DNA from 3 places in the Nocardiopsis sp. LDBS1602 genome. Region 2 is predicted to be linked to each of the others. Evidence: predicted binding sites of a transcription regulator. Region 2 holds the regulator's gene; each other region holds the start of a gene.

Evidence for each region. The regulator LexA, encoded in region 2, represses DNA repair genes until DNA is damaged. The targets are predictions, from matches to a motif close to TCGAACANNTGTTCGA.
Region 1: a site for LexA is predicted at 5,140-5,155, ahead of U9J66_RS08370 (DUF6504 family protein). Genes of this name have one in related genera too.
Region 3: a site for LexA is predicted at 4,933-4,948, ahead of U9J66_RS16120 (DUF6504 family protein). Genes of this name have one in related genera too.

What each region holds. Positions count from the first base shown of each region.
Region 1 covers NZ_JAYLVW010000002.1:68,658-76,490, forward strand. The annotation lists gene scpA (methylmalonyl-CoA mutase) at 1-155, shown strand, start outside; gene meaB (methylmalonyl Co-A mutase-associated GTPase MeaB) at 152-1,216, shown strand; gene U9J66_RS08340 (STAS domain-containing protein) at 1,526-1,897, shown strand; gene U9J66_RS08345 (hypothetical protein) at 2,043-2,585, opposite strand; gene U9J66_RS08350 (hypothetical protein) at 2,585-2,899, opposite strand; gene U9J66_RS08355 (hypothetical protein) at 3,010-3,630, shown strand; gene U9J66_RS08360 (GNAT family N-acetyltransferase) at 3,698-4,279, shown strand; gene U9J66_RS08365 (NUDIX hydrolase) at 4,311-4,778, shown strand; gene U9J66_RS08370 (DUF6504 family protein) at 4,867-5,127, opposite strand; gene U9J66_RS08375 (M48 family metallopeptidase) at 5,256-6,098, opposite strand; gene U9J66_RS08380 (DivIVA domain-containing protein) at 6,205-6,870, opposite strand; gene U9J66_RS08385 (hypothetical protein) at 7,497-7,833, shown strand, end outside.
Region 2 covers NZ_JAYLVW010000004.1:76,390-84,222, reverse strand. The annotation lists gene leuS (leucine--tRNA ligase) at 1-2,065, shown strand, start outside; gene U9J66_RS15535 (hypothetical protein) at 2,149-2,775, shown strand; gene U9J66_RS15530 (hypothetical protein) at 2,772-3,425, shown strand; gene U9J66_RS15525 (alpha/beta hydrolase family protein) at 3,430-4,521, opposite strand; gene lexA (transcriptional repressor LexA) at 4,579-5,253, opposite strand; gene nrdR (transcriptional regulator NrdR) at 5,955-6,482, shown strand; gene U9J66_RS15510 (vitamin B12-dependent ribonucleotide reductase) at 6,642-7,833, shown strand, end outside.
Region 3 covers NZ_JAYLVW010000004.1:209,138-216,970, forward strand. The annotation lists gene cobT (nicotinate-nucleotide--dimethylbenzimidazole phosphoribosyltransferase) at 1-2,169, opposite strand, end outside; gene U9J66_RS16110 (peptidoglycan recognition protein family protein) at 2,662-3,780, shown strand; gene U9J66_RS16115 (GNAT family N-acetyltransferase) at 3,949-4,536, shown strand; gene U9J66_RS16120 (DUF6504 family protein) at 4,561-4,848, opposite strand; gene U9J66_RS16125 (serine/threonine-protein kinase) at 5,173-7,383, shown strand; gene U9J66_RS16130 (quinone oxidoreductase family protein) at 7,405-7,833, shown strand, end outside.

The DNA of each region.
Region 1 (7,833 bases), on a different contig from region 2:
TGGTGGGCGGGGTGATCCCTCCCGGGGACTTCGCCGAGCTGCGCGAGGCCGGGGCGGCGGCGATCTTCCCGCCCGGTACGGTGATCGCCGAGGCCGCCATCGATCTGCTCGACCAGTTGGAGGAGCGGGTGGACCCGGACCTGGAAGGGGAGTGAGCGTGACGGCGCGCAGGAGGCGCTCGGTGGACGTGGACGCCCTGGCCGAGGGGGTCCTGTCCGGGCACCGGCCGACCCTGGCCAGGGCGATCACCCTGGTCGAGTCGCGCAGGCCGGACCACGCGCGCGCCGCCCAGGAACTCCTGGTGCGGTTGCTGCCGCACACCGGCAAGGCCCAGAGGGTGGGGATCACCGGGGTCCCGGGGGTCGGAAAGTCCACCTTCATCGACGCGCTCGGCACCCGGCTCACCTCCAGAGGGCACCGGGTCGCGGTGCTGGCGGTCGATCCCTCCTCGACCCGGACGGGCGGGAGCATCCTCGGGGACAAGACGCGTATGGCGGCCCTTGCGGTGGATCCGAACGCCTTCATCCGGCCCTCTCCCACGGCGGGCACCCTGGGAGGGGTGGCCCGGGCGACCCGGGAGACCATGCTGCTGATGGAGGCGGCCGGGTTCGACGTGATCCTGGTGGAGACCGTCGGCGTCGGCCAGTCCGAGGTCACGGTCGCGGCGATGGTCGACTGCTTCCTCTTCCTCACACTGGCCCGCACCGGCGACCAGCTCCAGGGCATCAAGAAGGGCGTCCTGGAACTGGTGGACGTCGTGGCGGTGAACAAGGCCGACGGTCCGCACGCCGCCGACGCGAGGAAGGCCGCCCGGGAACTCTCCCGGGCCCTGCGGCTGCTGCGGCCGGTCCACCCCGAATGGCGTCCTCCCGTGCTGACCTGTAGCGGTATGACCGGGGACGGGTTGGACGAGGTGTGGGACACGGTGGTCGAGCACCGCGCGGTGCTGGAACGCGACGGGTCCCTGGCCGAGCGGCGCAGCGCCCAGGGCGTGGACTGGATGTGGGATCAGGTGCGAGACCGGCTCATGGACACGTTCCTGAGGGACGCGACCGTGGCCGATCTCATCCCCGACATGGAGAGCAGGGTCCGTTCGGGCGATACGACGGCCACACTGGCCGCCGGAGCCTTATTGGATTCCTTCACTCAGAGTGAGGGTCGGCGAGAAGGGCGAAGGGAACGTGAACGCCCTGAAGGAGACACCGGGGACCTCTGAGGAACATCGGACAACGCCGGTTCCGATGTCGTGAAATGACACAGTGTGATCGGGAGATATCGGGCCGCTCGACCGGGGTTCGCGCCCATGAGGCGAAAATTTCTTGTCCGATGGCATTCCCGTGACGGCGGTTCGCTTATACCGTGTGTGTCCAACGACTTACCAGGCCGCACGGGCGCGCAGGCGTTCCCCTCACCGGACCGGCTTCGTGGGAGTGGAGCCGAGCCCGGTAGTCGTTCCCGGTCGGGCTGCGTATGGTTAAGCGAAGGGACCCCTCACCATCGGAACGTGGGGCCGGGAGGAGTGAACGTGCACAGGCTTGGACTGAGCACGCGGGTTGAAAGCCGCAGCGTGATCGTCGCGATCGAGGGAGAACTCGATATCGCGACCGCCGCCGACCTCCAGGAGCACATCAGGGCCACGATCGAGGACCACGGTCCGTGGTTGATCCTGGACCTGTCCACGCTGGACTTCATGGACTCCAGCGGGCTGAACGTCATCATCAACGCCTACAGGACCGTTCGCGAGCAGAACGGATCCCTGTCGTTGGCGGCTCTCAACGAACGCGTCACCAAGGTCGTCCGACTGGTCGGCCTGCACCGTCAGGTACCGGTCCACCAGACCGTCGCCACCGCCGTCGCGGCGATGGAGGCCCTGGAGGCCAAGCGTCAGGCGGGTTGACGCCTCGTCGATCGGCCCCCGAGTCCCCCCACCCCGGGACCGACAGCGGCCCCCGCGTGCCCTTGAGGTCACGGGGGGATAACGGTGTGTCCGGGTGGGGTCGTGCGAAGGACGACCCCACCCGGCGGCACCGCTCTCACGAACGTCACCGACCCGGTGGCGGGTTCTGTCCTGGGCGGGGTCGATGCGGCGGACCTCCGTGCGGCCCCTGAGCGGGCGGTGGCCCCTCGGGGAAGGGAGATCCTTGGGCCGGTGGTCCGGGGGGTCCGCCCTGCCCGGGCGGCGGCCCGTGGCCGGGGCCGTGACCCGGTGTCGGCCACTGAGGGCGCGGAGCCCGGGGGTCCGGCCCGTACGGGGGCCTGCGGCCGGGGGTGCCCGCGGACCTCGGACGGGAGACCTTGCGCAGCGCCACCAGCAGCAGGATCACCGGGAGGCCGTACGTGACCAGGGTCAGGAGGCTTCGTACGACACCGCCCACCGTCAGGGCGGTGATCGGGTCGGTCAGGGCCATGGCCACAGGGGTGATCCCCAGCGACAGCAAGGGGAGCACCATGATCAGGATCGCCGCGGTGCGCACCAGGCCGGCGGCACCGACGGCCCGTCCGGCGAGGACGAGAAGCGTCACCCCCAGCGCGATGGGCAACAGCAGGCCGGTGACCAGGCCGACGGCGGCGTAGGTTCCGAACATCAGCGTCCCTCCCGAACGGACTTGACGACGGCCGCTCCGAGCAGGGCCGGTCCGCCGAGGAGGCAGAGGGAGGCCGCGATGTTGAGGATCAGGTTCAACGCGCCCCCGTCCTGGGACAGGTCGATGATCGCCAGATGCACGGTCAGGGACCGGATCAACTCCATCAGGGCTCCCAGACAGAACAGGAGGGCACCGGTCAGCGCGGGTCCTCTGCGGCCCGGCGGGGCCAGGGCGGTGAACACCACGAAGGCCACTCCGAGCACGAACAACAGACCGTAGGTGACGAGGGAACTGACGAGCAGGGTGATGAGCATGGGCCTCCCCAGGACGGCGGACCTTCCGACGTTACCCCTGACGCCCTCTCACGTTCTCGCCGGGAGGTCCGGCCGTACGGGCCATGTTCGATTCGAGTAGATTCGTCCGCATGAGCGAACCCGTCCCCCAGGGTGCCGACCGTCCCTTCGACGATCCCGGGCACGTGAAGGCCGTCCGCCGCCGAGGAGGGGCGCTCGGGGCGGGGATCGGCCTCCTCCTGTTCTCCGGGTTCGCCTTCGGTCTTCTCGGCGGAGTCGGCGAGGACCCGTGGTCGGGCCTCCCCATCGGACTGCTCGTCTCGGGGTTCCTCGTGGCCACGGTGCTCGGTGCGGTGGTCGCCGCGCTGTTCCTCCTCTCGGCCCGCCGTCGGCCGCCGTGGTGGGTCGGGACCACCCTTCTCGAGCGTCGGACGGTGCAACGGGTGCTCTGGACGGGCGAGCTCTCCGGAGCCCTGGAAACGGACCGTCGTGCCCTGCTCTACGCCGCGTCGATCCGAAGGCGCGGACCGTGGCCCCTCGTCCTCCTCGGTCTTCTCATGATCTCGGGGGTGGTGGCGGCGCTCTCGCCGGCCGAGGGGCCCTACGGTGAGCAGGGGTGGTCCACCGCCCCCGCGGGTCTTCTGTGGTTCGCCGGACTCCCGGCCCTCGGTGGGGCCTTCGTCCTGGTGATGGGCGCACGTGAACTCCGACGGGCGCGGACCCTTCTGGAACGCCACGGGGACGGGGCCTGAGTTCCTCCCCGGGACGCGGAGGGAAAACCCGTTGTCCCCGGTCGGGCACGCTGCTTGAATGCGATCCATGATCCCCGTCGACGCCCTTCGCGACCAGCCCGTTCTTCTCGGACGCGGTGTCCGCCTCGTCCCTCTCGACGCCGACAACGCCGATCCCTTCATCGCCTCGCTTCTCGACATGGATCCCGAGGTCCGGCGGATGACCGGCACCCACAAGCGGTTCACCGAGGAGGAGCTGCGCGCCTTCGCCGCGAGCAGGCCGGACCGGCACGACCGGGCCGACTGGCTGATCCACGACCGTGACACCGGGGCCTACGTCGGTGAGTGCGCGCTCATCGACCTGGACCCCGACAACGCCGAGATGCACTACCGGATCTCTCTGAACGGTCTCGCCGTCACGGGGAAGGGGTACGGCACCGCCGCCACCGACGCGGTCCTGGAGTACGCCTTCGAGACGGTCGGACTGCACCGGGTCGCGCTGGAGGTGTTCGACTTCAACACCCGCGCGCGGCGCTCCTACGAGAAGTCGGGGTTCGTACGCGAGGGCGTCTGGCGCGGGCACCTGAGGTGGGACGGCGCGTGGCACGACGCGATCCTGATGTCGATCCTCGACGACGAGTACCGGGCCTCGCGCGCGGCGCGGGGCTGAGACCGGCCCCTTCCGCCGCTACCGTCGGAGCATGGTTCCCGACTTTCTCCTGCGGTTGCGCGAACACGTGGGTCACGGCCTTCTGCCCCTGGTGGGCGTGACCGCCGTGGTGCTCGACGACGACGGCGCGGTGTTGCTGCACCGGCGCTCGGACGACGGCCGCTGGGCCACCCCCGGAGGCATTCTCGAACCGGGGGAACAGCCGGCTCGGGCCGTGGTCCGGGAGGTCCGCGAGGAGACCGGGGTGGAGGTGCGGGTGGAGCGATTGGCCACCGTGATCGCGCAGGAGCCGTACACCTACCCCAACGGCGACCGGGTGCAGTTCCTCGATCTGGCCTTCCGCTGCCGGCCGATCGGAGGTGAGCCCAGGGTCGACGGGGACGAGAGTCTGGAAGTGGCCTGGTTCGCCCCGGAGGAGATGCCGCGGATGGCCGAGCGCATCCTCGAACGGATCCGTCACGCGCGTGAGCGCGAAGGGGCGCCCTACTTCCCGCTCTGAGCCTTCTCGGCGCCGAGGGCGTGGTCTCGGGGACGGAGGTCGACGCCCGTCGGAAACGTTCCGACGGGCGCCCATCGCGGTCGTGCGGTCAGTTCCACTGCCGACGCATCGTCCAACGGTCCGAGGCGTCGTCCCGGGAGATGTCGATGATGCTCGGCTCGCCCGACTCCGACTCCGCGGAGACTCGGAGCAGATGTATTCGAGTGGCCGGTACCCCGGGGGCCTCGGCGCGGGCGGGCCAGTCGCCGATGATTCTGCGCACCCGGAAGGTGTGTCCTCGCCAGATGAACTGCGCGGGGTTCCCACCATCGGTGGAACGTACGTCGATCTGTTCGTTCAGAAGACTCACTATGACAGCCTATCGAACACGTGTTCGAGAGAGTCGACTCTCTCGGAGGGTCGCGAACACCCTAGGGGTACGAGGGCGCGGAGCGCAGTTCGGCGCGCGGGAGGAAGAGGTCGGATCGGTCGAACGGTTCAGAGGAACACGCGGCCGCGCCGGCCCCGGTCCCGTAGGGCGGCCATGCGCCTGACGTTGCTCGGTCGCCGGGAGAGCAGGTGGTAGAGGGAGAGCGACACGCCGCGCTCGCCGGTGGCCCTGGCGGCCATCTCGCCCAGGTTCACCCGGGTGTACAGCTCGGCGCCGCCCGCGAACAGACGTACCGCGTGGGCGCCCTCGGGGGCCTGCGCCAGCGCGTGGTCGTCGGCCGTGTACTCGCGGACCCGGGCCAGCGCCGCGCCCAGGCCGGGGACGAGTTCGGCCCCCAGGGTCGCCAGGCGCTGCCAGTAGCCGGTGTGGCCCGCGGCGATGTGCCCGATCTGGTGGGCGACCAGGAAGGCCAGGGCGTCCGGGTCGCGGAGCCGCCCCTCTCCGTCGAACATCGCGCCGGGCAGGATCAGATAACGGCGCAGCCCGTGCGCCGCCGCGTCGAGGCTCGCCGAGGGCGTACCGATCCTGACGTAGGCCTCCGGAGCCCGGGTCAGACCGGTCTCGGCGGACAGGGTCATGACGAGACGGTAGGCCTCGGGGAACTGGGTGGGGGAGATCCGCACCGACTCGGCGCGCTCTCGCGCGTACCTGAGCCCGCGCGCCCACCAGCACCCCAGAGGCACCGACACCGCGAGGATCGGGATCCACGGGGAGGTACCGGACACCGTCCACAGAAGGCGGAGCAGAACGGCGGCCAGGAGCAGTGACACCAGTACGCACAGGAGGAACAAGGGTCTCTCCCAGGGATGCCCGGGAGGCGGGACGATCTCCGCGTCCGTGTCCTCGATGTACGCGTCCCGGATGTACCCGTGCGGGCGAGTGTGCGTCATGCTGCTCCCCTCGGGCCACCGGCGGCGTGGGATGGCTACTCTCTGTGCCTAAATATTACTTTCTGCTTCCCTTTTCACGGGGTGATGGCGCCGGCGTGTTCCCGGTTCAGGGTTGCTCGTAGCGGCGCAGCTCGTCGGCGAGCGCGTCCAGGAACCGGTCGACCTGCGCGGGGTCGTATCCGGGGCGGGCGCGGGTCGTGGCGAACTGCACCCGCTCCACCTCGGCCGAGGTCAGGGTGGCCCGGTCGGTTCTGCCCTGGAGGAGGACCCCCAGGGTGTGCTCGGCGCGGTCCAGGAAGTCGTCCACCTCCTGCTCGTTGTAGCCGGTGGTCAGGCGGGTGGTGGCGAACCGTGAGTTGCGGATGTCCTCCGGGGTCATCCGGGGGGTCGCGCCGGGCGCTCCATGGGCTCCGGGAAGGCCGGGCGGCATGGGGTGTCCCGGCACGCTCTGGCCGGGGCGCGGCGGCAGCGGGGGCGGTACGACCTGGCCCAGACCGCGGCCGGCGAGTTCGGCGGCGACGACGTCGAGGAAGTCGTCGACCTCGTCCTCGCGGTATCCCGGACTCATGCGGGTGGTGCGGAAGCGGGAGTTGCGGATCTCCTCGGCGGTGATCAGGGCACCGCGGCGCGGACCGCCCTCCAGGGCGATGAGGGTCTCCTCGATGCGGTCGAGGAGGGCGTCCACGTCCTCCTCGTTGTAACCCGGGCGTAGACGCACCGTGTGGAACTTCTTGTTGCGGATGTCCGCCGGTGTCAGAGGCATGGTCCCCATTGTGCAGTTCATGAGGTTCGAAGGGGTGTCGTCACGGGCTCATCCGTGACGCGATTTCGTGGAGGCCGGGCGTGGAGGGGGTGGGCCGGGCCCCGACATGAGGTTCACGGTGTGTCCCGCGCCACGGTGCGGCCCGTCCGTGGCCGACTTCGGACAGGCGGTCGGTATCTGTTCGCGATGACCTCGGAACGGTGGCCGTGAAGCGCTCTCCACCTGCGCGTCTTCCTTATAAGACGCATGTATCCGAGTTCGGTTTACCTTGATCGAAAAGAATGACGGAATCCATTAGTATCGATTACTCATGGTCGCGAAAGCCATTCCCTGTGATTCTTTCGATACATCCGATTCGGGTTATTCGACCCGGCGGCCGTGTACTGTTGCGGTCAGGCGGTCGAAGAGAGGAATCGGCCCCCGGCCCTTTCACTCGGTGGAACGCACTCGGTGGAACGCGGCCGTTGCGGCCACTTCATCGCCCCGATCCTCGGGCCTTCGCGCTCTAGAGGACGTCCCCCACAAACGCCCCTGGCCATGATCTTCGAGAACTCCCGCACCTCGTGAAATTCTGCGGCAACGACCGCGGCCAGGACCGGAAGCATTCGATTCCGGATGACTCGAAGAGGATTCTCGTGAAGAACTCTCCCCGAATCCATGCTCGCCGCGTGCTCCAAGGCGGCGCGGCCTTCGTCGCCTTCGGCGCCCTCGGCCTCGCCTCGGCCATGCCGGCCCACGCCGACACCTATGGCTGGGGTTACGCCTCCGCTCTCGGTGGTGGCGATGGGACCGTCGCGCAGACGCCCATCACCCAGGGCGACTCGGTCTCCGAGTCGTTCTCGACCGGTATCGGCGACTGGCTGACGGTCCAGGGCACCACCACCGCCAAGGTCGACGCCCAGGGCGCCAGCGCCACCACGGTCATCGACCGGGCCGACATCCTCATCACCGTCGAGAACATCGAGGACATCC
Region 2 (7,833 bases):
CAAGTGGAACCAGTGGCTGTTCACCCGCTTCTTCGATCGGGGTCTGGCCTACCGCAAGGACGGCCTGGTCAACTGGTGTCCCCAGGACCAGACCGTGCTGGCCAACGAGCAGGTCGTCCAGGGCCGCTGTGAGCGCTGCGGCGCCGAGGTCGAGCGCCGCGCCCTGAACCAGTGGTACTTCAAGATCACCGACTACGCCCAGCGCCTGCTGGACGACATGGACCAACTCGACGGCGGACGTTGGCCGGACGAGGTCCTGGCCATGCAGCGCAACTGGATCGGCCGCTCCACCGGCGCCGACGTCCACTTCGAGATCGAGGGCCGGGACGAGCCGGTCACCGTCTTCACGACCCGCCCCGACACCCTGTACGGAGCGACCTTCTTCGTCGTGGCCGCCGACGCCGAGCTGGCCGAGGAACTGTGCGCCCCGGAGCAGCGTGAGGCCTTCGAGACCTACCGCTCCGACGTCGCCAAGCTCTCCGACATCGAGCGTCAGACCACCGAGCGCCCCAAGACCGGTGTGTTCCTGGGCCGGTACGCCGTCAACCCGGTCACCGGCGAGCGCATGCCGGTCTGGGCCGCGGACTACGTCCTGGCCGGATACGGTCACGGCGCGATCATGGCCGTCCCCGCCCACGACCAGCGCGACCTGGACTTCGCCCTGGCCTTCGACCTGCCCGTGCGGGTCGTGGTCGAGACCGGCGAGCCCGACCCGGCCGAGACCGGCGTCGCCACCGCCGGCGAGGGCGTCCTGCGCGACTCCGGTCCGCTGGACGGCCTGTCCAAGGACGAGGCCATCGAGCGCATCATCGAGGTGCTGGCCGAGCGCGGTACCGGCGAGGCCACGGTCAACTACCGTCTGCGCGACTGGCTGCTCTCCCGCCAGCGCTACTGGGGCACCCCGATCCCGATCGTCCACTGCCCCTCCTGCGGCGAGGTCGCCGTCCCCGACGAGCAGCTCCCCGTCACCCTGCCCGAGCTCAAGGGCGCCGAGCTGGCTCCCAAGGGGATCTCCCCGCTGGCCGCGGCCAAGGACTGGGTGGAGGTGGACTGCCCCTCCTGCGGCGGGCCGGCCGAGCGCGACACCGACACCATGGACACCTTCGTGGACTCGTCCTGGTACTTCCTGCGCTACTGCTCCCCGCACCTGGACACCGCCCCCTTCGACACCGAGGCGGTCAACAAGTGGGGCCCCGTCGACCACTACATCGGCGGTAAGGAGCACGCGACCCTGCACCTGATGTACGCGCGCTTCTTCACCAAGGTGCTGCACGACATGGGCATGCTCGACTTCACCGAGCCCTTCGCCCGTCTGACCAACCAGGGGCAGGTCATCAACGAGGGCCGGGCGATGTCCAAGTCGCTGGGCAACGGTGTCGACCTGGGCAAGGAGATCGACGCCTACGGTGTGGACGCGGTCCGCCTGACCATGCTCTTCGCCTCCCCGCCCGAGGAGGACGTGGACTGGGCCGACGTGTCCCCGACCGCGGCCCTGAAGTTCCTCAACCGGGCCTACCGCGTCATGCACGAGGCGGGCGCCGCCGGTACGCCGGGCGCGGACCCCGCCACCGGCGACGTCGAACTGCGCCGGATCACCCACCGCTCCATCGACCAGATCACCGCCCTGATCGAGGACAAGCGCTTCAACGTGGCGATCGCCCGTTGCATGGAGCTGGTCTCGGCCACGCGCAAGGCGATCGACTCCGGCCCCGGAGCCGGGGACCCGGCCGTGCGCGAGGCCGCCGAGTTCGTGGCCGTGGCCCTGTCGCTCTTCGCGCCCTACGTGGCCGAGGAGGGCTGGGAGAAGCTGGGGCACGTGGGCACCGTGGCCGCCGGGAACTGGCCCGAGGCCGACCCGGAGCTGCTGGTCCAGGAGACGGTCACCTGTGTCGTCCAGGTGCAGAACAAGGTCCGCGACAAGCTGGCGGTGGCCCCCGACATCTCCGACGAGGAGCTGGAGCGTCTCGCCCTGGCCTCGGAGAAGGCCCAGGGGTTCATCGGTGACAAGACGGTCCGCAAGGTGATCGTCCGCGCGCCCAAGCTGGTCAACATCGTCGTCGGCTGACGCGCCCGACGGGGGCGGTGGTCGCGACGGTGATCACCGCCCCCTACGGTTGTCCTGAACACGTACTGGGAGGCGGTGGCCGAGTGGGCTCTTCGGCGGCGGGTGGTGGGCTTGGACCCCGACCCTGGACGCGGGCGCTGATCATCGGGGCGGGGGCCGTGCTGCTCGCGGGGGCGGCCGTCGGCGGTGGTCTCGTACTCGCCGGGGACGATCCCGACCGGCCCGACGGGGACGACGCCCTCGCCTCGGCGCCCACGTGCGCGTCGATCCCCGAGGACGCGGTGCTCTCGGCCCTTCCCGGAGCGACCCCCGAGACCGAGGGCCACGGCCCCCTCGCCGGCGGGGAGAGCAGCACGTGCGTGTGGACCTCCCTGGCCCCCGACGGAGAGGGGCGGGGTTCCCTGCGTGTGGACCTGTCCGCGCGCTTCACCGACGCCTCCGCCGAACCCGTGGTCACCGGCGAGCGGGCGGCGGTCCTGGCCCGTGACGCCGCCGTCCCGGTCCGCGGGGAGCAGGTCGACCTGGCCGGAGGAACCGAGGCCGGGGTCTGGCGCGGACGACTGCCGGGCACCGCCGAACTCGCCTTCCAACGCGACAACATGCTGGTCCGGGTCTCCTACGTGGGGGAGGCCGACGGGGAGCCGGTGTCCTTCGGCAGGGCACGCGACACGGTGGTGGACTTCGCGGCCCGGCTGGAGGAGACCCTGTGAGCGTTCCCCCGTACGGGGCCGCCGACCCGGGGACACCGCCACCGCAGAGCCGTGTGTTCGCCACCACCGCCCTGGTGGTCCTGGCCCTGGTCGTCCTGGCCGCCTCCGGTCTCCTGGCCTGGTACCTGTTGACCTCGGGGGGTGAGCGCGGAGACTTCGAGGCCGCCCCCGAATGCGGGATCGGGCGGACCGAGGTCCTCGACGAGATCGTCCCCGACCACCGGCTCGAGGTGGAGGAGACCGTCGGCACCGCTCAGGACACCTTCGGTACCGGCTGGCAGTGCCGCTGGGCCACCCCGGAGGGGGAGGGCGCCTCCGTGCCCGCCGCCGCCACCCTCGTCCTGGTGGCCGCCCCGGTCGAGGGAGGTCCGGACGTCGCCTCCGGCACCCTCTCCTCCACCGCGCAGGGGCACGAGCCCGAACCGGTCGACGACCTGGGGGACGAGGCGCTCCGGTGGGTCGAGACCGGGGCCTTCGAGGTGGGCTGTACCGGGGTGCGGGTCTCCAACCTGTACGTCGAGACCTGCTACACCGCCGCCACCGACTACGAGGCCACCGGATCGGTCGACGGGGAGAGCGCGGCCGAGGACGCCGAGCGTCTGGCCCGTTCGATCGTGGCAGAGCTGCCCGAGGGCACCGCGGCCGACTGAGGGCTCACCAGAGCCCGTCGACGAACCTCTCCAGGGCCGGGGCCACGTCGGGGGAGAAGGGTCGGTCCCCGTCGAGGGCGGCCGCGCCGGGGGAGTCGTCGTACTCGCGCAGGACGTGGTCGGTGCCGGGCAGGTCCACCCGCTCGGCGTCCTCGAACCCGGTCATGAGCCGATCGATCTCGTCCCGGGGGATCTGGGCGTCCTCCTCGCCCCACAACACCAGGACCGGGGTGTCGTCCGGCAGGTCGCGGGCGAGGTCGACCGGGTCGAAGGCGTCGATCCAGGCGAGGAAGTCCTGGTTCTGAGGCGCGAAGATCCCGGTCGGGTCGTACATGTCCAGTTCGTCTCCGGCGCGGACGAGGGCGCGGGCCGTCCGGATGTCGGAGAGGATCATCGCGGCGTCGGACTCGTTCACGGCGCCCTGGGCCTCGGCGGTGCGGACCTGCTCGGTGATCTGTCGGTCGATGACGTCGAGCATGCGGGCCCCGGGCGGGGCGGCCAGCACCAGGGCGGGGTCGGCGTCCTCCAGCACCTCTCGGGCGCGCAGGGCGAACAGGGCGCCTTCGCTGTGGCCGACGATCAGGGTGCGTTCGGGGTCCACCTCGGGCTGGGCGATCAGCTCCTCGTAGGCGGCGGCCATCTGGGCGTCGAAGAGCAGGGGGTCGATGTCCTCGCCCATGGCCTCGACGGTCTTCTCGTCCCAGGTGTCGGGGTCGCCGCTGCCGAACTTGTCGTAGCGCAGGGAGGCCACCCCGGCGCCGGCCAGGACCCGGGAGAGGTTGAGGTTGGTGTCGGCCTCGGGGCGGCCGTCGCTGTTGCCGTTCCGGTTCGTCGGCCCGCTGCCGGAGATGATGAGGGCGCCCGGCACCGGCTCCCCGTCCGGGGATTCGGGGTGGGTGAAGGAGCCTTCGACGGTGAACCCGCCCCCCTCGAAGGTCACGTCGCGGCCGTCGGCGGAGAGCCCTGGAGGTTCGGGCCCCTCGTCGCCGGGGGAGCAGGCGGAGGCGGACAGCGCGACGGCGATCACGGCCGACGTGAGGAGGGTACGTCGGGAGGAACGGTCGGGGAGGGCGGGAACACGGACACGAATGGACACGTTCTTCAGAGTATCGGCCGGTCCGTGGGCCGCGCCCTCCACCGTTCGCGGAGGGGGTCAGACGCGGCGCATGACCGTGACGACCTTGCCCAGGATGGTGGCCTCGTCGCCGTCGATCGGCTCGTAGGCGTCGTTGCGCGGCATCAGACGCACGTGACCGTCGGCCCCGCGGTGGAACACCTTCACGGTGGCCTCGTCGTCCAGCATGGCCGCGACGATGTCGCCGTTCTCGGCGTTGGGCTGCTGGCGGACCACCACCAGGTCGCCGTCGGTGATGGCGGCGTCGGTCATGGAGTCGCCGACCACGGTGAGCATGAACAGACGCCCCTCGCCGACCAGCTGACGGGGCAGCGCCAGGACGTCCTCGACCGACTCCTCGGCCAGGATCGGGCCGCCCGCGGCGATCCGTCCCACCAAGGGCACCGAGGCGGCGCGGGTGGCGTCGGCGGTGAGCTGGTCGTGGGTCAGGCTCTGGCCCTCGTCGCGGCCGGGAACGCACAGTTCCACGGCGCGTGGCCGATTCTGGTCACGGCGCAGGTAGCCCTTGCGCTGGAGCACCTTGAGCTGGTGGGCCACGCTGGAGGGGCTGGAAAGGCCGACCGTCTCGCCGATCTCCCGGATCGAGGGCGGATAACCGCGTTCGCGAACATAACGCTGGATGCAGTTGAGAACGCTCTGTTGGCGCGCGGTGAGTTTGGGGGCGACGGGCGTGACACCGCCCGTGTCACCCACGGGCGAAAGAACGGTGGTGTTTCCGGAGTGATCGGCTCCGGGGTTGTCCTCCGGCACGGCCGGGCCTCCTCGGTGTTCGGTTCGGTCAGGGCCTGTTCGGGTGTCCGGTGCCGGCCCTGCCGACCGGCTGGTCCGCGGGGTGGTGAAACCGGCGTGAAAACAAGGTCAAGATTAGTCGTTGCACACGGTGATATCAAACAAGCGTTCGAGGGTCGTGGAGATATGACCGGGCCTTTTCGATGGACGTTTTCGGGCCCCCTCGATCGGGCGTTCGCGCGTCTTCGTCCGAGGGTGTTCGGCCAATGTCGAAAACGGCTTTCCGGGGGTCGGTCCGAGGGCGGTATGGGGTTCGTCTCGTGGAAGTCGGTCGAGGGTCCGAACGGGCCGGAAAGGCCCGCCTCGTAAGGGGCGGACGCCGCTCCGGCGGATCGCCGGACGGAGGGCGCGCGCCCTCCGCCTCCCGTAGTCTTGACGCCGGTGTCCGGCACCGTCCCGCCCCCGTCTCCACCCCCTCTCAGAGCGCCCCGCGAGGGTCCTCGACGCGAGCCCGGGAACACGCCGTCGTCAAGGTTGCGACCCGCGCTGCGGAGGGCTAGGTTCGACCACAACATCTGGTGTTGCCGATGGGGCTTGCGCCTAGAAGTTGTGGTTAAGTAGACCTACGGGTCGTTGTTCGGGTCGAGGGAAGCAGGTGAACCGGGATGCACTGTCCGTTCTGCCGCCATCCGGACACCCGGGTGATCGACAGCAGGTCCACCGACGACGGCGCGGCCATCAGACGCCGCCGCACCTGCCCGGTCTGCGAACGCCGCTTCACCACGCAGGAGACCGTCCTGCTCATGGTCGCCAAGCGCTCCGGGGTCACCGAGCCCTTCAGCCGCACCAAGGTCATCGCCGGCGTCCGCCGCGCCTGTCAGGGGCGCCCGGTCTCCGAGGACGCCCTCGCCAAACTGGGGCAACAGGTCGAGGAGGAGATCCGGTCCAGAGGCGTGGCCGAGGTCCCCGCCCACGAGATCGGGCTGGCCATCCTCGGCCCGATGCGCGACCTGGACGAGGTCGCCTACCTGCACTTCGCCAGCGTCTATCGGGGCTTCGAGAGCCTGGCCGACTTCGAGGCCGAGATCGCCGGTCTGCGCCGTGACCGAGGGGAGGACCCCTCGAAGCGGGAAGAACCGTCCGAGGGGAACGGATCGCCCCGACCCGCGATCGACACCACAACTTCGGGCTAGCAGTCCGGACGTCCATCGCGACGTCCGGAGCCATCATCCCGGGTGGTCGACCTCACGGCGAGGGAGCACGCCGCCGTGGTCGACCCACCCCGCCACCAGGGACATCCGCGCGGGCATCAGCGTTTCCGCGCACGATCAGTATTTCGGGGAGACTCCGTCATGACGGAAACCACCAGCGGCCCTACGGGACGCAAGGGCAAGGGGTCGCGCAAGGGCCTGAAGATCAAGCGGGTCTTCACGACCGCCGGTACCCACCCCTACGACACGCTGGAGTGGGAGCGTCGGGACGTCGTCATGACGAACTGGCGCGACGGCAGCGTCAACTTCGAGCAGCGCGGCGTGGAGTTCCCCACGACCTGGTCGGTGAACGCGACCCAGATCGTGGCCAGCAAGTACTTCCGCGGCGCGCTCGGCACCCCCGAGCGCGAGTGGAGCCTCAAGCAGCTCATCGACCGCGTCGTCGGGGTCTACACCGACACCGGTCGTAAGAACGGCTACTTCGCCTCCGACGAGGACGCCGAGGTCTTCGACCACGAGCTCAAGTACGCGCTCGCCCACCAGCTCTTCAGCTTCAACTCGCCGGTCTGGTTCAACGTCGGCACCACCTCCGCCCAGCAGGTCAGCGCCTGCTTCATCCTGTCCGTCGACGACACCATGGAGTCGATCCTGGACTGGTACAAGGAGGAGGGGATCATCTTCAAGGGCGGTTCCGGCGCGGGTGTGAACCTGTCCCGCATCCGCTCCAGCAAGGAGCTGCTCACCTCGGGCGGCACCGCCTCCGGTCCGGTCTCCTTCATGCGCGGCGCCGACGCCTCCGCCGGGACCATCAAGTCCGGTGGCGCCACCCGCCGCGCGGCCAAGATGGTCGTGCTGGACGTCGACCACCCCGACATCGAGGAGTTCGTCGAGACCAAGTCCCGCGAGGAGCACAAGATCCGTGCCCTGCGCGACGCAGGCTTCGACGTGGACCTGGGCGGCGCCGACATGTTCAGCGTCCAGTACCAGAACGCCAACAACTCGGTCCGGGTCTCCGACGCCTTCATGCGCGCGGTCGAGACCGAGTCCGACTTCGGTCTCACCTCCCGTACCACCGGCGAGGTCATCGCGACCGTCGACGCCAAGGGCCTCTTCCACCGCATGGCCAAGGCCGCCTGGGAGTGCGCCGACCCGGGCATCCAGTACGACGGCACCATCCAGGACTGGCACACCAACCCCGAGACCGGCCGCATCTCCGCGTCCAACCCCTGCTCGGAGTACCTGTCCCTGGACGACTCCTCCTGCAACCTCGCCTCGATCAACCTGCTCAAGTTCCTGCGCGAGGACGACACCTTCGACGTCGAGCGGTTCACCC
Region 3 (7,833 bases), 130 kb from region 2:
CACCCCGTCCAGCAGCACCGGGACGCGCAGGGCGGCGCCGCCCAGGATGAAGCCGGTCAGGGCCGCGTGCTCCAGACCACCGAGGGAGGCCAGGACGCCGATCGGGTCGTCGAGGTCCGGCGGGTCGACCGTCAACGCCTGGCGGACCACCTCGACCTTGCGTCCGTAGGTGGCGTCGTCCACCCCCGTTCCGCGACCGGTGACCAGAGCCGGGTCGGCCCCGGTGAAGGCACAGATCAGCGCGGCGGACGGGGTGGTGTTGGCGATGCCCATGTCACCGGTGAGCAGGCAGCGCGCGCCCGACGAGACCAGGTCGCGGGCGACCTCGATACCGGTCTCCAGAGCGTGGAGCGCCTGTTCCCGGGACATGGCCGGTCCGCGGGCGAGGTCGGCGGTGCCCCGCGCCACCTTGCGGGACAGCAGGCCCGGTCGAGGGGCGAGGTCCTCGATGACGCCGACGTCCACCACGGTCACCTCGGCCCCCACCTGGGCGGCGAAGGCGTTGACCACGGCTCCCCCGTCGAGGAAGTTACGGACCATCTGCGCGGTGACCTCCTGCGGCCAAGGCGTCACACCTTGGGCGTGCACGCCGTGGTCACCGGCGAAGACGGCGACGGCCGCGGGTTCGGGGATCGGCGGAGGGGACTGTCCGGCCAGCCCGGCGAGCCGGATCGACACCTCCTCCAGGACCCCCAGGGAGCCCGGGGGCTTGGTCATACGGGCCTGCCGGTCGCGGGCCTCCTCCACGGCGCGGTGGTCGAGCGCTCCGATGGCGGTGATGGTCTCCTCCAGGAGGGTCGTGGGCTCCTGACCGGGCAGACCTCGACGACCGTAACGGTCACGGTGCACCACCCACGCCAAGGGGCGTCCCCGGGTCCGTCCGTCGTCCTCGGTGTCGGTCGTCGGTGATTCCTCAACGTAGCCGACGCAGAGGTAGGCGACGACCTCCAGGTGGGAGGGGAGGTCGAGGGCGTCGGCGACCTCTCGTTCGTCGACGAGCGAGACCCAACCGACGCCGAGCCCCTCGGTGCGGGCCGCCAGCCACAGGTTCTCGACCGCGAGCGCAGCGGAGTAGGAGGCGGGTTTGGAGTGCCGCCCCGGTGTACGACCGCCCCGGGTGGGGTCGACCGTCACCGCGATGTTGGTCGGGCTCTGGGCGATGGCCTCGACCTTGAGGCCGGAGAGGGCGTGGGCCCGGGTGTCGGGGTGGGCGTCGTCGTAGGTGGCGCGCTCGCGCTCGGCGAGGTCGCGCACCCGGGCGCGCAGCTCCGGGTCGTCGATGACCAGGAAGTCCCAGGGCTGGGTGTGGCCGACCCCGGGCGCCTGGTGGGCGGCCTCCAGGACACGGGTGAGCACGTCGGCCGGGACGGGGTCGGGGCGAAAGCCCGCGTGGACGTCACGGCGTTCGCGTATGGCGCGGTAGACGGCGGCGCGTTCGGTCTCGTCGAAGTCCCCTTCGGAGGCGCGCGGAGCGTCGTCGGAGGGACTCCGGGGCGTCTCGGGGCTCGGTCGGGGGCGGTCCGCTTCGACGGCCTCGTCACTTCGGGGGCTCGCCTGGTGCGGCGGTTCCGGAAGAGGGTCGAGCGTCTCGTGCGCGCGCTCGACGCCGTCCCGGACCGTCGGCCGGACCGACATCGGCGGTTCGTCCACCTGACCGTGGTCCGTGCTCGCCCCACCATGGTCCGTGCTCGCCCCCGTGTCCCACTGCGGGCGGGGAGGTGCGGAACGGGGAGGCTGGGCGCCGCCCCGGAAGGGGATGACGTTGGGCCGCAGCTCCTCGGCCCGCTCCTCGGCGGCCGGAACGCGGCGCCCCTCCATCGACGGACGCGGTGCCGGTTCGCTCCGGGGGGTCGTGCCCGACGGGTGGCCGGCCGTTTCACCGTGGTCGTGTTCCGGACGCCTGGAGACGTGCTGTTCCGGGCGGCTCTCCTCGTACATCGTGTGCCGTTCGGGGCGGACGGGGTTCATGGGCGCCCCCTGGGGTTCCTGGAGGACCCGATGGGAGGGGTCTCCCATCGCGTCCCGTCCCCGGGGCCCCTGACCGGTTCCAGGGAGGCCCTCGAACAGGCCGCCCAGAGCCGGGCCGAGGCCGGGGGCGGTGCGTCCGCCCATCCATTTCGGCCCCTCGTACTCCCGGTGACGCGCGTCCTCGCGGTCGTGGTCGGTCATATCGCTCCCCGCAGCAGAAGTCCGTGGGCTGCCCGGTCTCATCCGGTCCGGTAGGGGTTCGGACCGACGTCGTCCCCGGTGTCCGCACCGTTCGCACAGGTCCCCCGACCCTGGGCAGCCTGCCCCCGCAGAGCGCAGGGGCCTCAGGTCATCACCAACTCTGCCAGAGACCACCCCCGTACGTGGTGGCCTTCGGGGTTCCGCATACCCCCTGGTACCGAGGACCGATAAGGCCGGAGGGGGCACGACCCGACCGTGATATCGGCGGCCCGCACCCTTCCTCGAACACCTCTCACTCAGCGGTCTCCCGTTCTTCGAGGCTTTTCGGTCGGGCCGAACACGCGTCGCGGTGGGTCCGACACCCGGGGTTATCGTGTCGCAAGTCACATGCCTGTGGCAGGCTGTTCCGGTGCCGAGCCGCGTCTATCCACAGCACGCGCTTCACGCCCCTCTCATGGGGCACTCTCATCCCCTAGAACAGATCGGACACGCATGCGCAGGCGTACCTTCCTGACCAGCGCCACGGCGGTGGCGGGCCTGAGTTCCCTCGCCCCCTCGCTGCTCACCTCGGCGGCCTCGGCGGAGACCACCGACGGACTGAAGGCACCCCGGGTGCTCGCGGAGCGGGCCACCGCCACAGGAGAACTCGTCCGCCCCGAACGGCGCTTCGACCTCATCGCCGTCGCACGGCCTCCCGAGGCCGTCTCCTCCGAGACCGCCGTACGCTTCGAAGGCCCCGACGGCCTCGGCCCTTGGCGGGAACTGGACTTCCACACCGAGGGCCCCGACCACCACGAGCCGGTCGCCACCGCGATGGCGCTCGCCCCCGAGGGCGCCACCGGCTACCAGGTCCGCGGCGCGGACGGCGCCGAGCTCACCGCCCTGAACACCCGTGACGGCGAGGAACTGAACCTCGGCGGCCCCGAGCGGGTCGCCCTGTCGGCGGAGGACGAGGGGATCCGATCCTTCTCCGGCCCCACCGTCCTGCGCATGCGCAGCCGCGCGGGCTGGGGCGCCGACGAGTCCCTGCGCTTCGATGAGGACGGCACCGACCTGTGGCCGGCCGTCTTCCACCGGACCCAGGCCCTGACCGTGCACCACACCGCGTGGGAGACCACGGACGACCACGCGGCCGACATGCGGGCCGTGTACCGATACCACGCGGCCGACCTGGGCTGGGGCGACATCGGCTACCACCTGCTCATCGACCCCGAGGGCACGATCTACGAAGGACGGCACTCGGGCGAGGACGGCGTGCCCGTCTTCTCCGGTCCGCCCCTGCCCGGTCTGGCCCGCTCGGTGACCGCGGGTCACGCGGTCGGGTTCAACCACGGGAACGTCGGTGTGTGCCTGCTCGGCGACTTCACCGACGGCCTGCCCACTCAGGCCGCTCAGGACTCGCTGGTCTCTCTGCTCCGCCTGCTGTGCGCGCTGACCGGGATCGATCCGGGCCGGGACATCGAGTACGTGAACCCGGACACCGGGGTGGTGACCCCGCAGGAGGCGGTCGCCCGCCACCGGGACTGGCTGGACACCGCCTGCCCCGGCGACGCCTTCTCCGAGGTCTTCGACACCCTGATCCGGGAGCGGGTGGCCCGAGGCCTGCTCTGATCCCGTACGCGTTCGGCCCGGCGCCCTCCGTCGGGCCGAACGCGCCCTCGACGGGCGGCCCGATCGGCCGCCCCGCCCTTGCGCGTCTCCCGGAACGAACACATAGGGTGATCGGACCCCGCGCCGCCCATAACCCGTGTACCTGGAGAAAGAGGGACGAGAGCCACTATGACCAGCGCCCGGAGCACGCCGATCATGCCCGCGGTCATCCTCGAGACCGAACGGCTGCGACTGCGATCCGCGCTCGAAAGCGACATCGATGACGTGTACGCCTCCTGCACCGACCCCGGGCTCCAGCGATGGATCCCGACCCCCGCTCCGGGAGAGCCCTACACCCGCGAGTCGGCCGAACACTTCTGCCTGACTCTGGCCCCCTCCATCCGCACCTCCGGGGACGGCCAGCACTGGGCGATCCTGGAGCGCGAGAGCGGGCGTTTCATCGGTTCGATGTCCCTCCTGCGCACGGAGTGGCCCGCGATGGTCACCGAGATCGGCTACTGGATCTCCCCCTGGGGCCGTGGAAGGGGCTACGCCACCGAGGCGACCGTGGCCGTCTCCCGCTGGGCCCTCGGCCAGGGGTTCCAACGGATCGAGATCAAGGCCGCCACCGGCAACACCGCCTCCCGCCGGGTGGCCGAGGCCGCCGGTTTCGTCGCCGAGGGCGTCGAACGCAACGCGATGCCCCTGCACGAGGGACGCGCCGACCTGGCCGTGTACAGCCTCGTCCCCTCCGACGTACGGCCCGAGGCCGACTGAGGCACCCCGGCACGAGCGTCCGGGTCAGCCCCAGACCCGGGCCAGGGTCCACTCCCGCGTGATGGTGTCGTGCCGCAGTTCGTACACCCCCTGGGAGTAGGCGGACCCCGCCTCCACCCTCCAGTGCCGACATTCGGGCGCCCAAGAGCCTTCGCCCGGCTTCCGTAGCGAACTCAGGGTCACCCAGTGGTCGAGGATCCTGCGGATCCCGTAGACCCTTCCGTTCCAGACGAACCTGGCCGGACGCCCCTCGTCCTCCACGACGGTGACGTCCGCCCCGTAGTACCGCCCCACGACGACTCCCCCCGGCATCGACCGACCTCCAACGACGTCCGATGGTGCTGAGTCGAGGGCACACCACCAGGTGCCCACCCGTGGGGAAGTACGGCCGGGCATTCGAACAAGCATTCGAATACTAGCGAAGGAGGCTCCGGTCCGGAACCGTTTCCGCTCAGGAGACGTCCCCACCTGTGACACCATCGCCGGAACCCGGCGTTCCCGCCTTCGAAGGTGTACGAGAGTCATGGGCGGCGCCGATCCCACCACCGGGTCGAACCCCCCGCCCGAAACGCGCCCGGGCGGGGCGTCGATACGCTGTCAGGCGCGAACCACACGATCTACGAGGGACCCCCTACTGTGACGTCCAAGGGCCACGAAAGCGGCAAACCCCTGCGCGCGGGGGACCCGCGTGAACTCGACGGTTACCGCGTCGTCAGCCGACTCGGGCGCGGCGGCATGGGAACCGTCTACCTCGCCGAGGATCCCGCCGGCCACCCCGTCGCCGTGAAACTGATCCACCCCGATCTGGCCGACGACGAATCCTTCCGCAGGCGCTTCGCCCGCGAGGTGGACGCCGCCCGACGCGTGGCCCGTTTCTCCACCGCCGGCGTCATCGACGCCCGCCTGGAGGGCGAGCCCCTGTTCATCGTGTCGGAGTACGTTCCCGGTCCCAACCTCGACGAGGCCGTACGGCACGGGGAGCCCATGCGCGGCGGCACCCTGGACGGCCTGGCCATGGGCGTGGCCGCGGCGCTCACCGCCATCCACGGTTCCGGGGTGATCCACCGCGACCTGAAACCGGCCAACGTCCTGCTCTCCCCGGTCGGACCGAAGGTCATCGACTTCGGGATCGCCCGCGCCCTGGACGATTCCAGTGGCGGCATCACCCGCTCCAGCCAGCTCATGGGCACCCCCTCCTACATGGCGCCGGAGCTGATCCTCGGCGAGCAGGCGACCCCCGCCGCCGACATCTTCGCCTGGGGCTGCCTGGTCGCCTTCGCCGGCACCGGACGCGCCCCCTTCGACGCCGCCACCGTGCCCGCCGTCCTGCACAACATCTCCTCCGCGGAACCGAGGTTGGACGGCCTGGACCCGAGCCTGCTCGACCTGGTCGGCTCCACCCTCGACAAGAACCCCGACAACCGCCCCACCTCCCAGCAGCTCCTGGCCCGGCTCACCGGGCAGGAGTCCCCGGAGGAGTCGGTGGTGCGACGCACGATCAGCACCTCCTGGGCCCCGCCGAGTTCGGCCCCGGTCGCGGGCACCCCGCCCCAGGAGACGGTCGAGGAGCTCCCCCGGGAAGAGGCGGCACCGCCACCGACCGCGGTCGCTCCCACGCTTCCCGCGCCCGACCAGGGGCGGGTCCCCACGGGAGGGTCCACCCCTCCCGGCGGGCAGAACGCCGCTCCTCAGCCCCACATGCCGGGTCCGTACGCCCAGCGACCGCCCTCCGGCCCCCAGGAGGCACCGGCCCATCCGCCGCAGGCCGGTCACCCCTACGGAGCCCGACCGCAGGGCCCGGGTCAGGGTCAGGGCCCCTACGCGGGGGTCCCACAGGGGCCCGGCCACGGCGGATGGCACAACGGCGGCCACCCCGTGCCGACCCATCAGGGTGGGCACCCCGGCCCCTCCCCCGCCCACGGTCAGCCCGCCTTCGGCGCCCACAGCGGTCCCGGCGGCCCGGGTGGTCCCGGCACGCCCGGTGGTCCGGGCGCCACCCCTGAGAACGGCGGATCCGGTGGGCGACGCCGGCTCATGCTCATCGGCGGCGGCGCGACCGCGCTGGTCCTGGTGGCGGTGATCGGCGGCGCCGTCCTGTTCTCCGGTTCCTCCGCGCCTCCGGAGAACACCACCAGCCTCTACTCGCACGACTTCGCCACCGACCCCGGCTGGTCCTCCTACGAGTTCGACCCTCAGGACCCGGACACCGGCCAGGTCTCCTACTGGGGCGCCCAGAACGCCATGATGCTCTGGCTCGATCCCGAGTCCGGCCCCTCCCGGGGCTCGGTCGTCCCCTACGAGCGCGAGACGCCCGACGGGATCCTCGTCCGGACCACGATGATCGCGCTGGAGGGGCCCGGGGAGTCCACGTCGGGGGTGCGCTGCTGGGACCAGGAGGACGACGAGCGCACCACGTACGAGGCTCTGCTGCGCTTCGACGGCGCCGAGGCGCAGATCCGCCGGGTGACGGAGGAGAGCGGTGACAACGCGCTCGCCTCCACCACCGACGTCGGCGGTTTCCGCACCTACGATCTCTTCGATGAGGAGAGCGACGTCGAGGGGCTGCCCTACCGGGCCGACCTCGGTGACCTGGTCACCAACGAGATCGCCCTCTCCTGCGAGTACGTGGTCGAGGACGACCAGGACCCCTACATGGACCTGCGCATGTGGGTCAACGACGAGCTGGTCCTTCAGACCAAGGACGACCAGCCGCTCCCGGACGACTCCTCTCTCGACGACGAGGAACGCCGTCGGGTCGGGATCGTGTTGCGTCCCGGTGCCGCCAATGACCCGATCGGCGCCGCCTACACCGACTACTCTCTCTACCGGATCGACCCCGAGGACTGACCCCATCCCAGGAGGAACGACATGCGCGCCATCGTGATCGAGGAGTTCGGTGGACCCGAGGTCCTGCGCCCGGCCGAGTTGGACGACCCCGCCCCCGGTCCCGGTCAGGTCCTGGTGGACGTATCGGCCAGAGGCGTCAACTTCATCGACGTATACCAGCGCGCCGGCGCCTACCAGGTGCCGCTGCCCTATGTCCCCGGTATGGAGGCCGTCGGCACGGTCGCGGCCCTGGGCGAGGGGGTCGACTCCCTGGCGACGGGCGACCGTGTCGGCTGGGCCATGGCTCCGGGCGGCTACGCCGACCGGGCCGTGATCGACGCCTCCCGGCTCGTGCCGGTGCCCGACGACGTCACCGACGAGCAGGCGGCCGCCGTACTGCTCCAGGGGATGACCGCCCACTACCTCACCCACTCGGTGCACCCCGTGGCCGAGGGCGAGACCGTCCTGGTG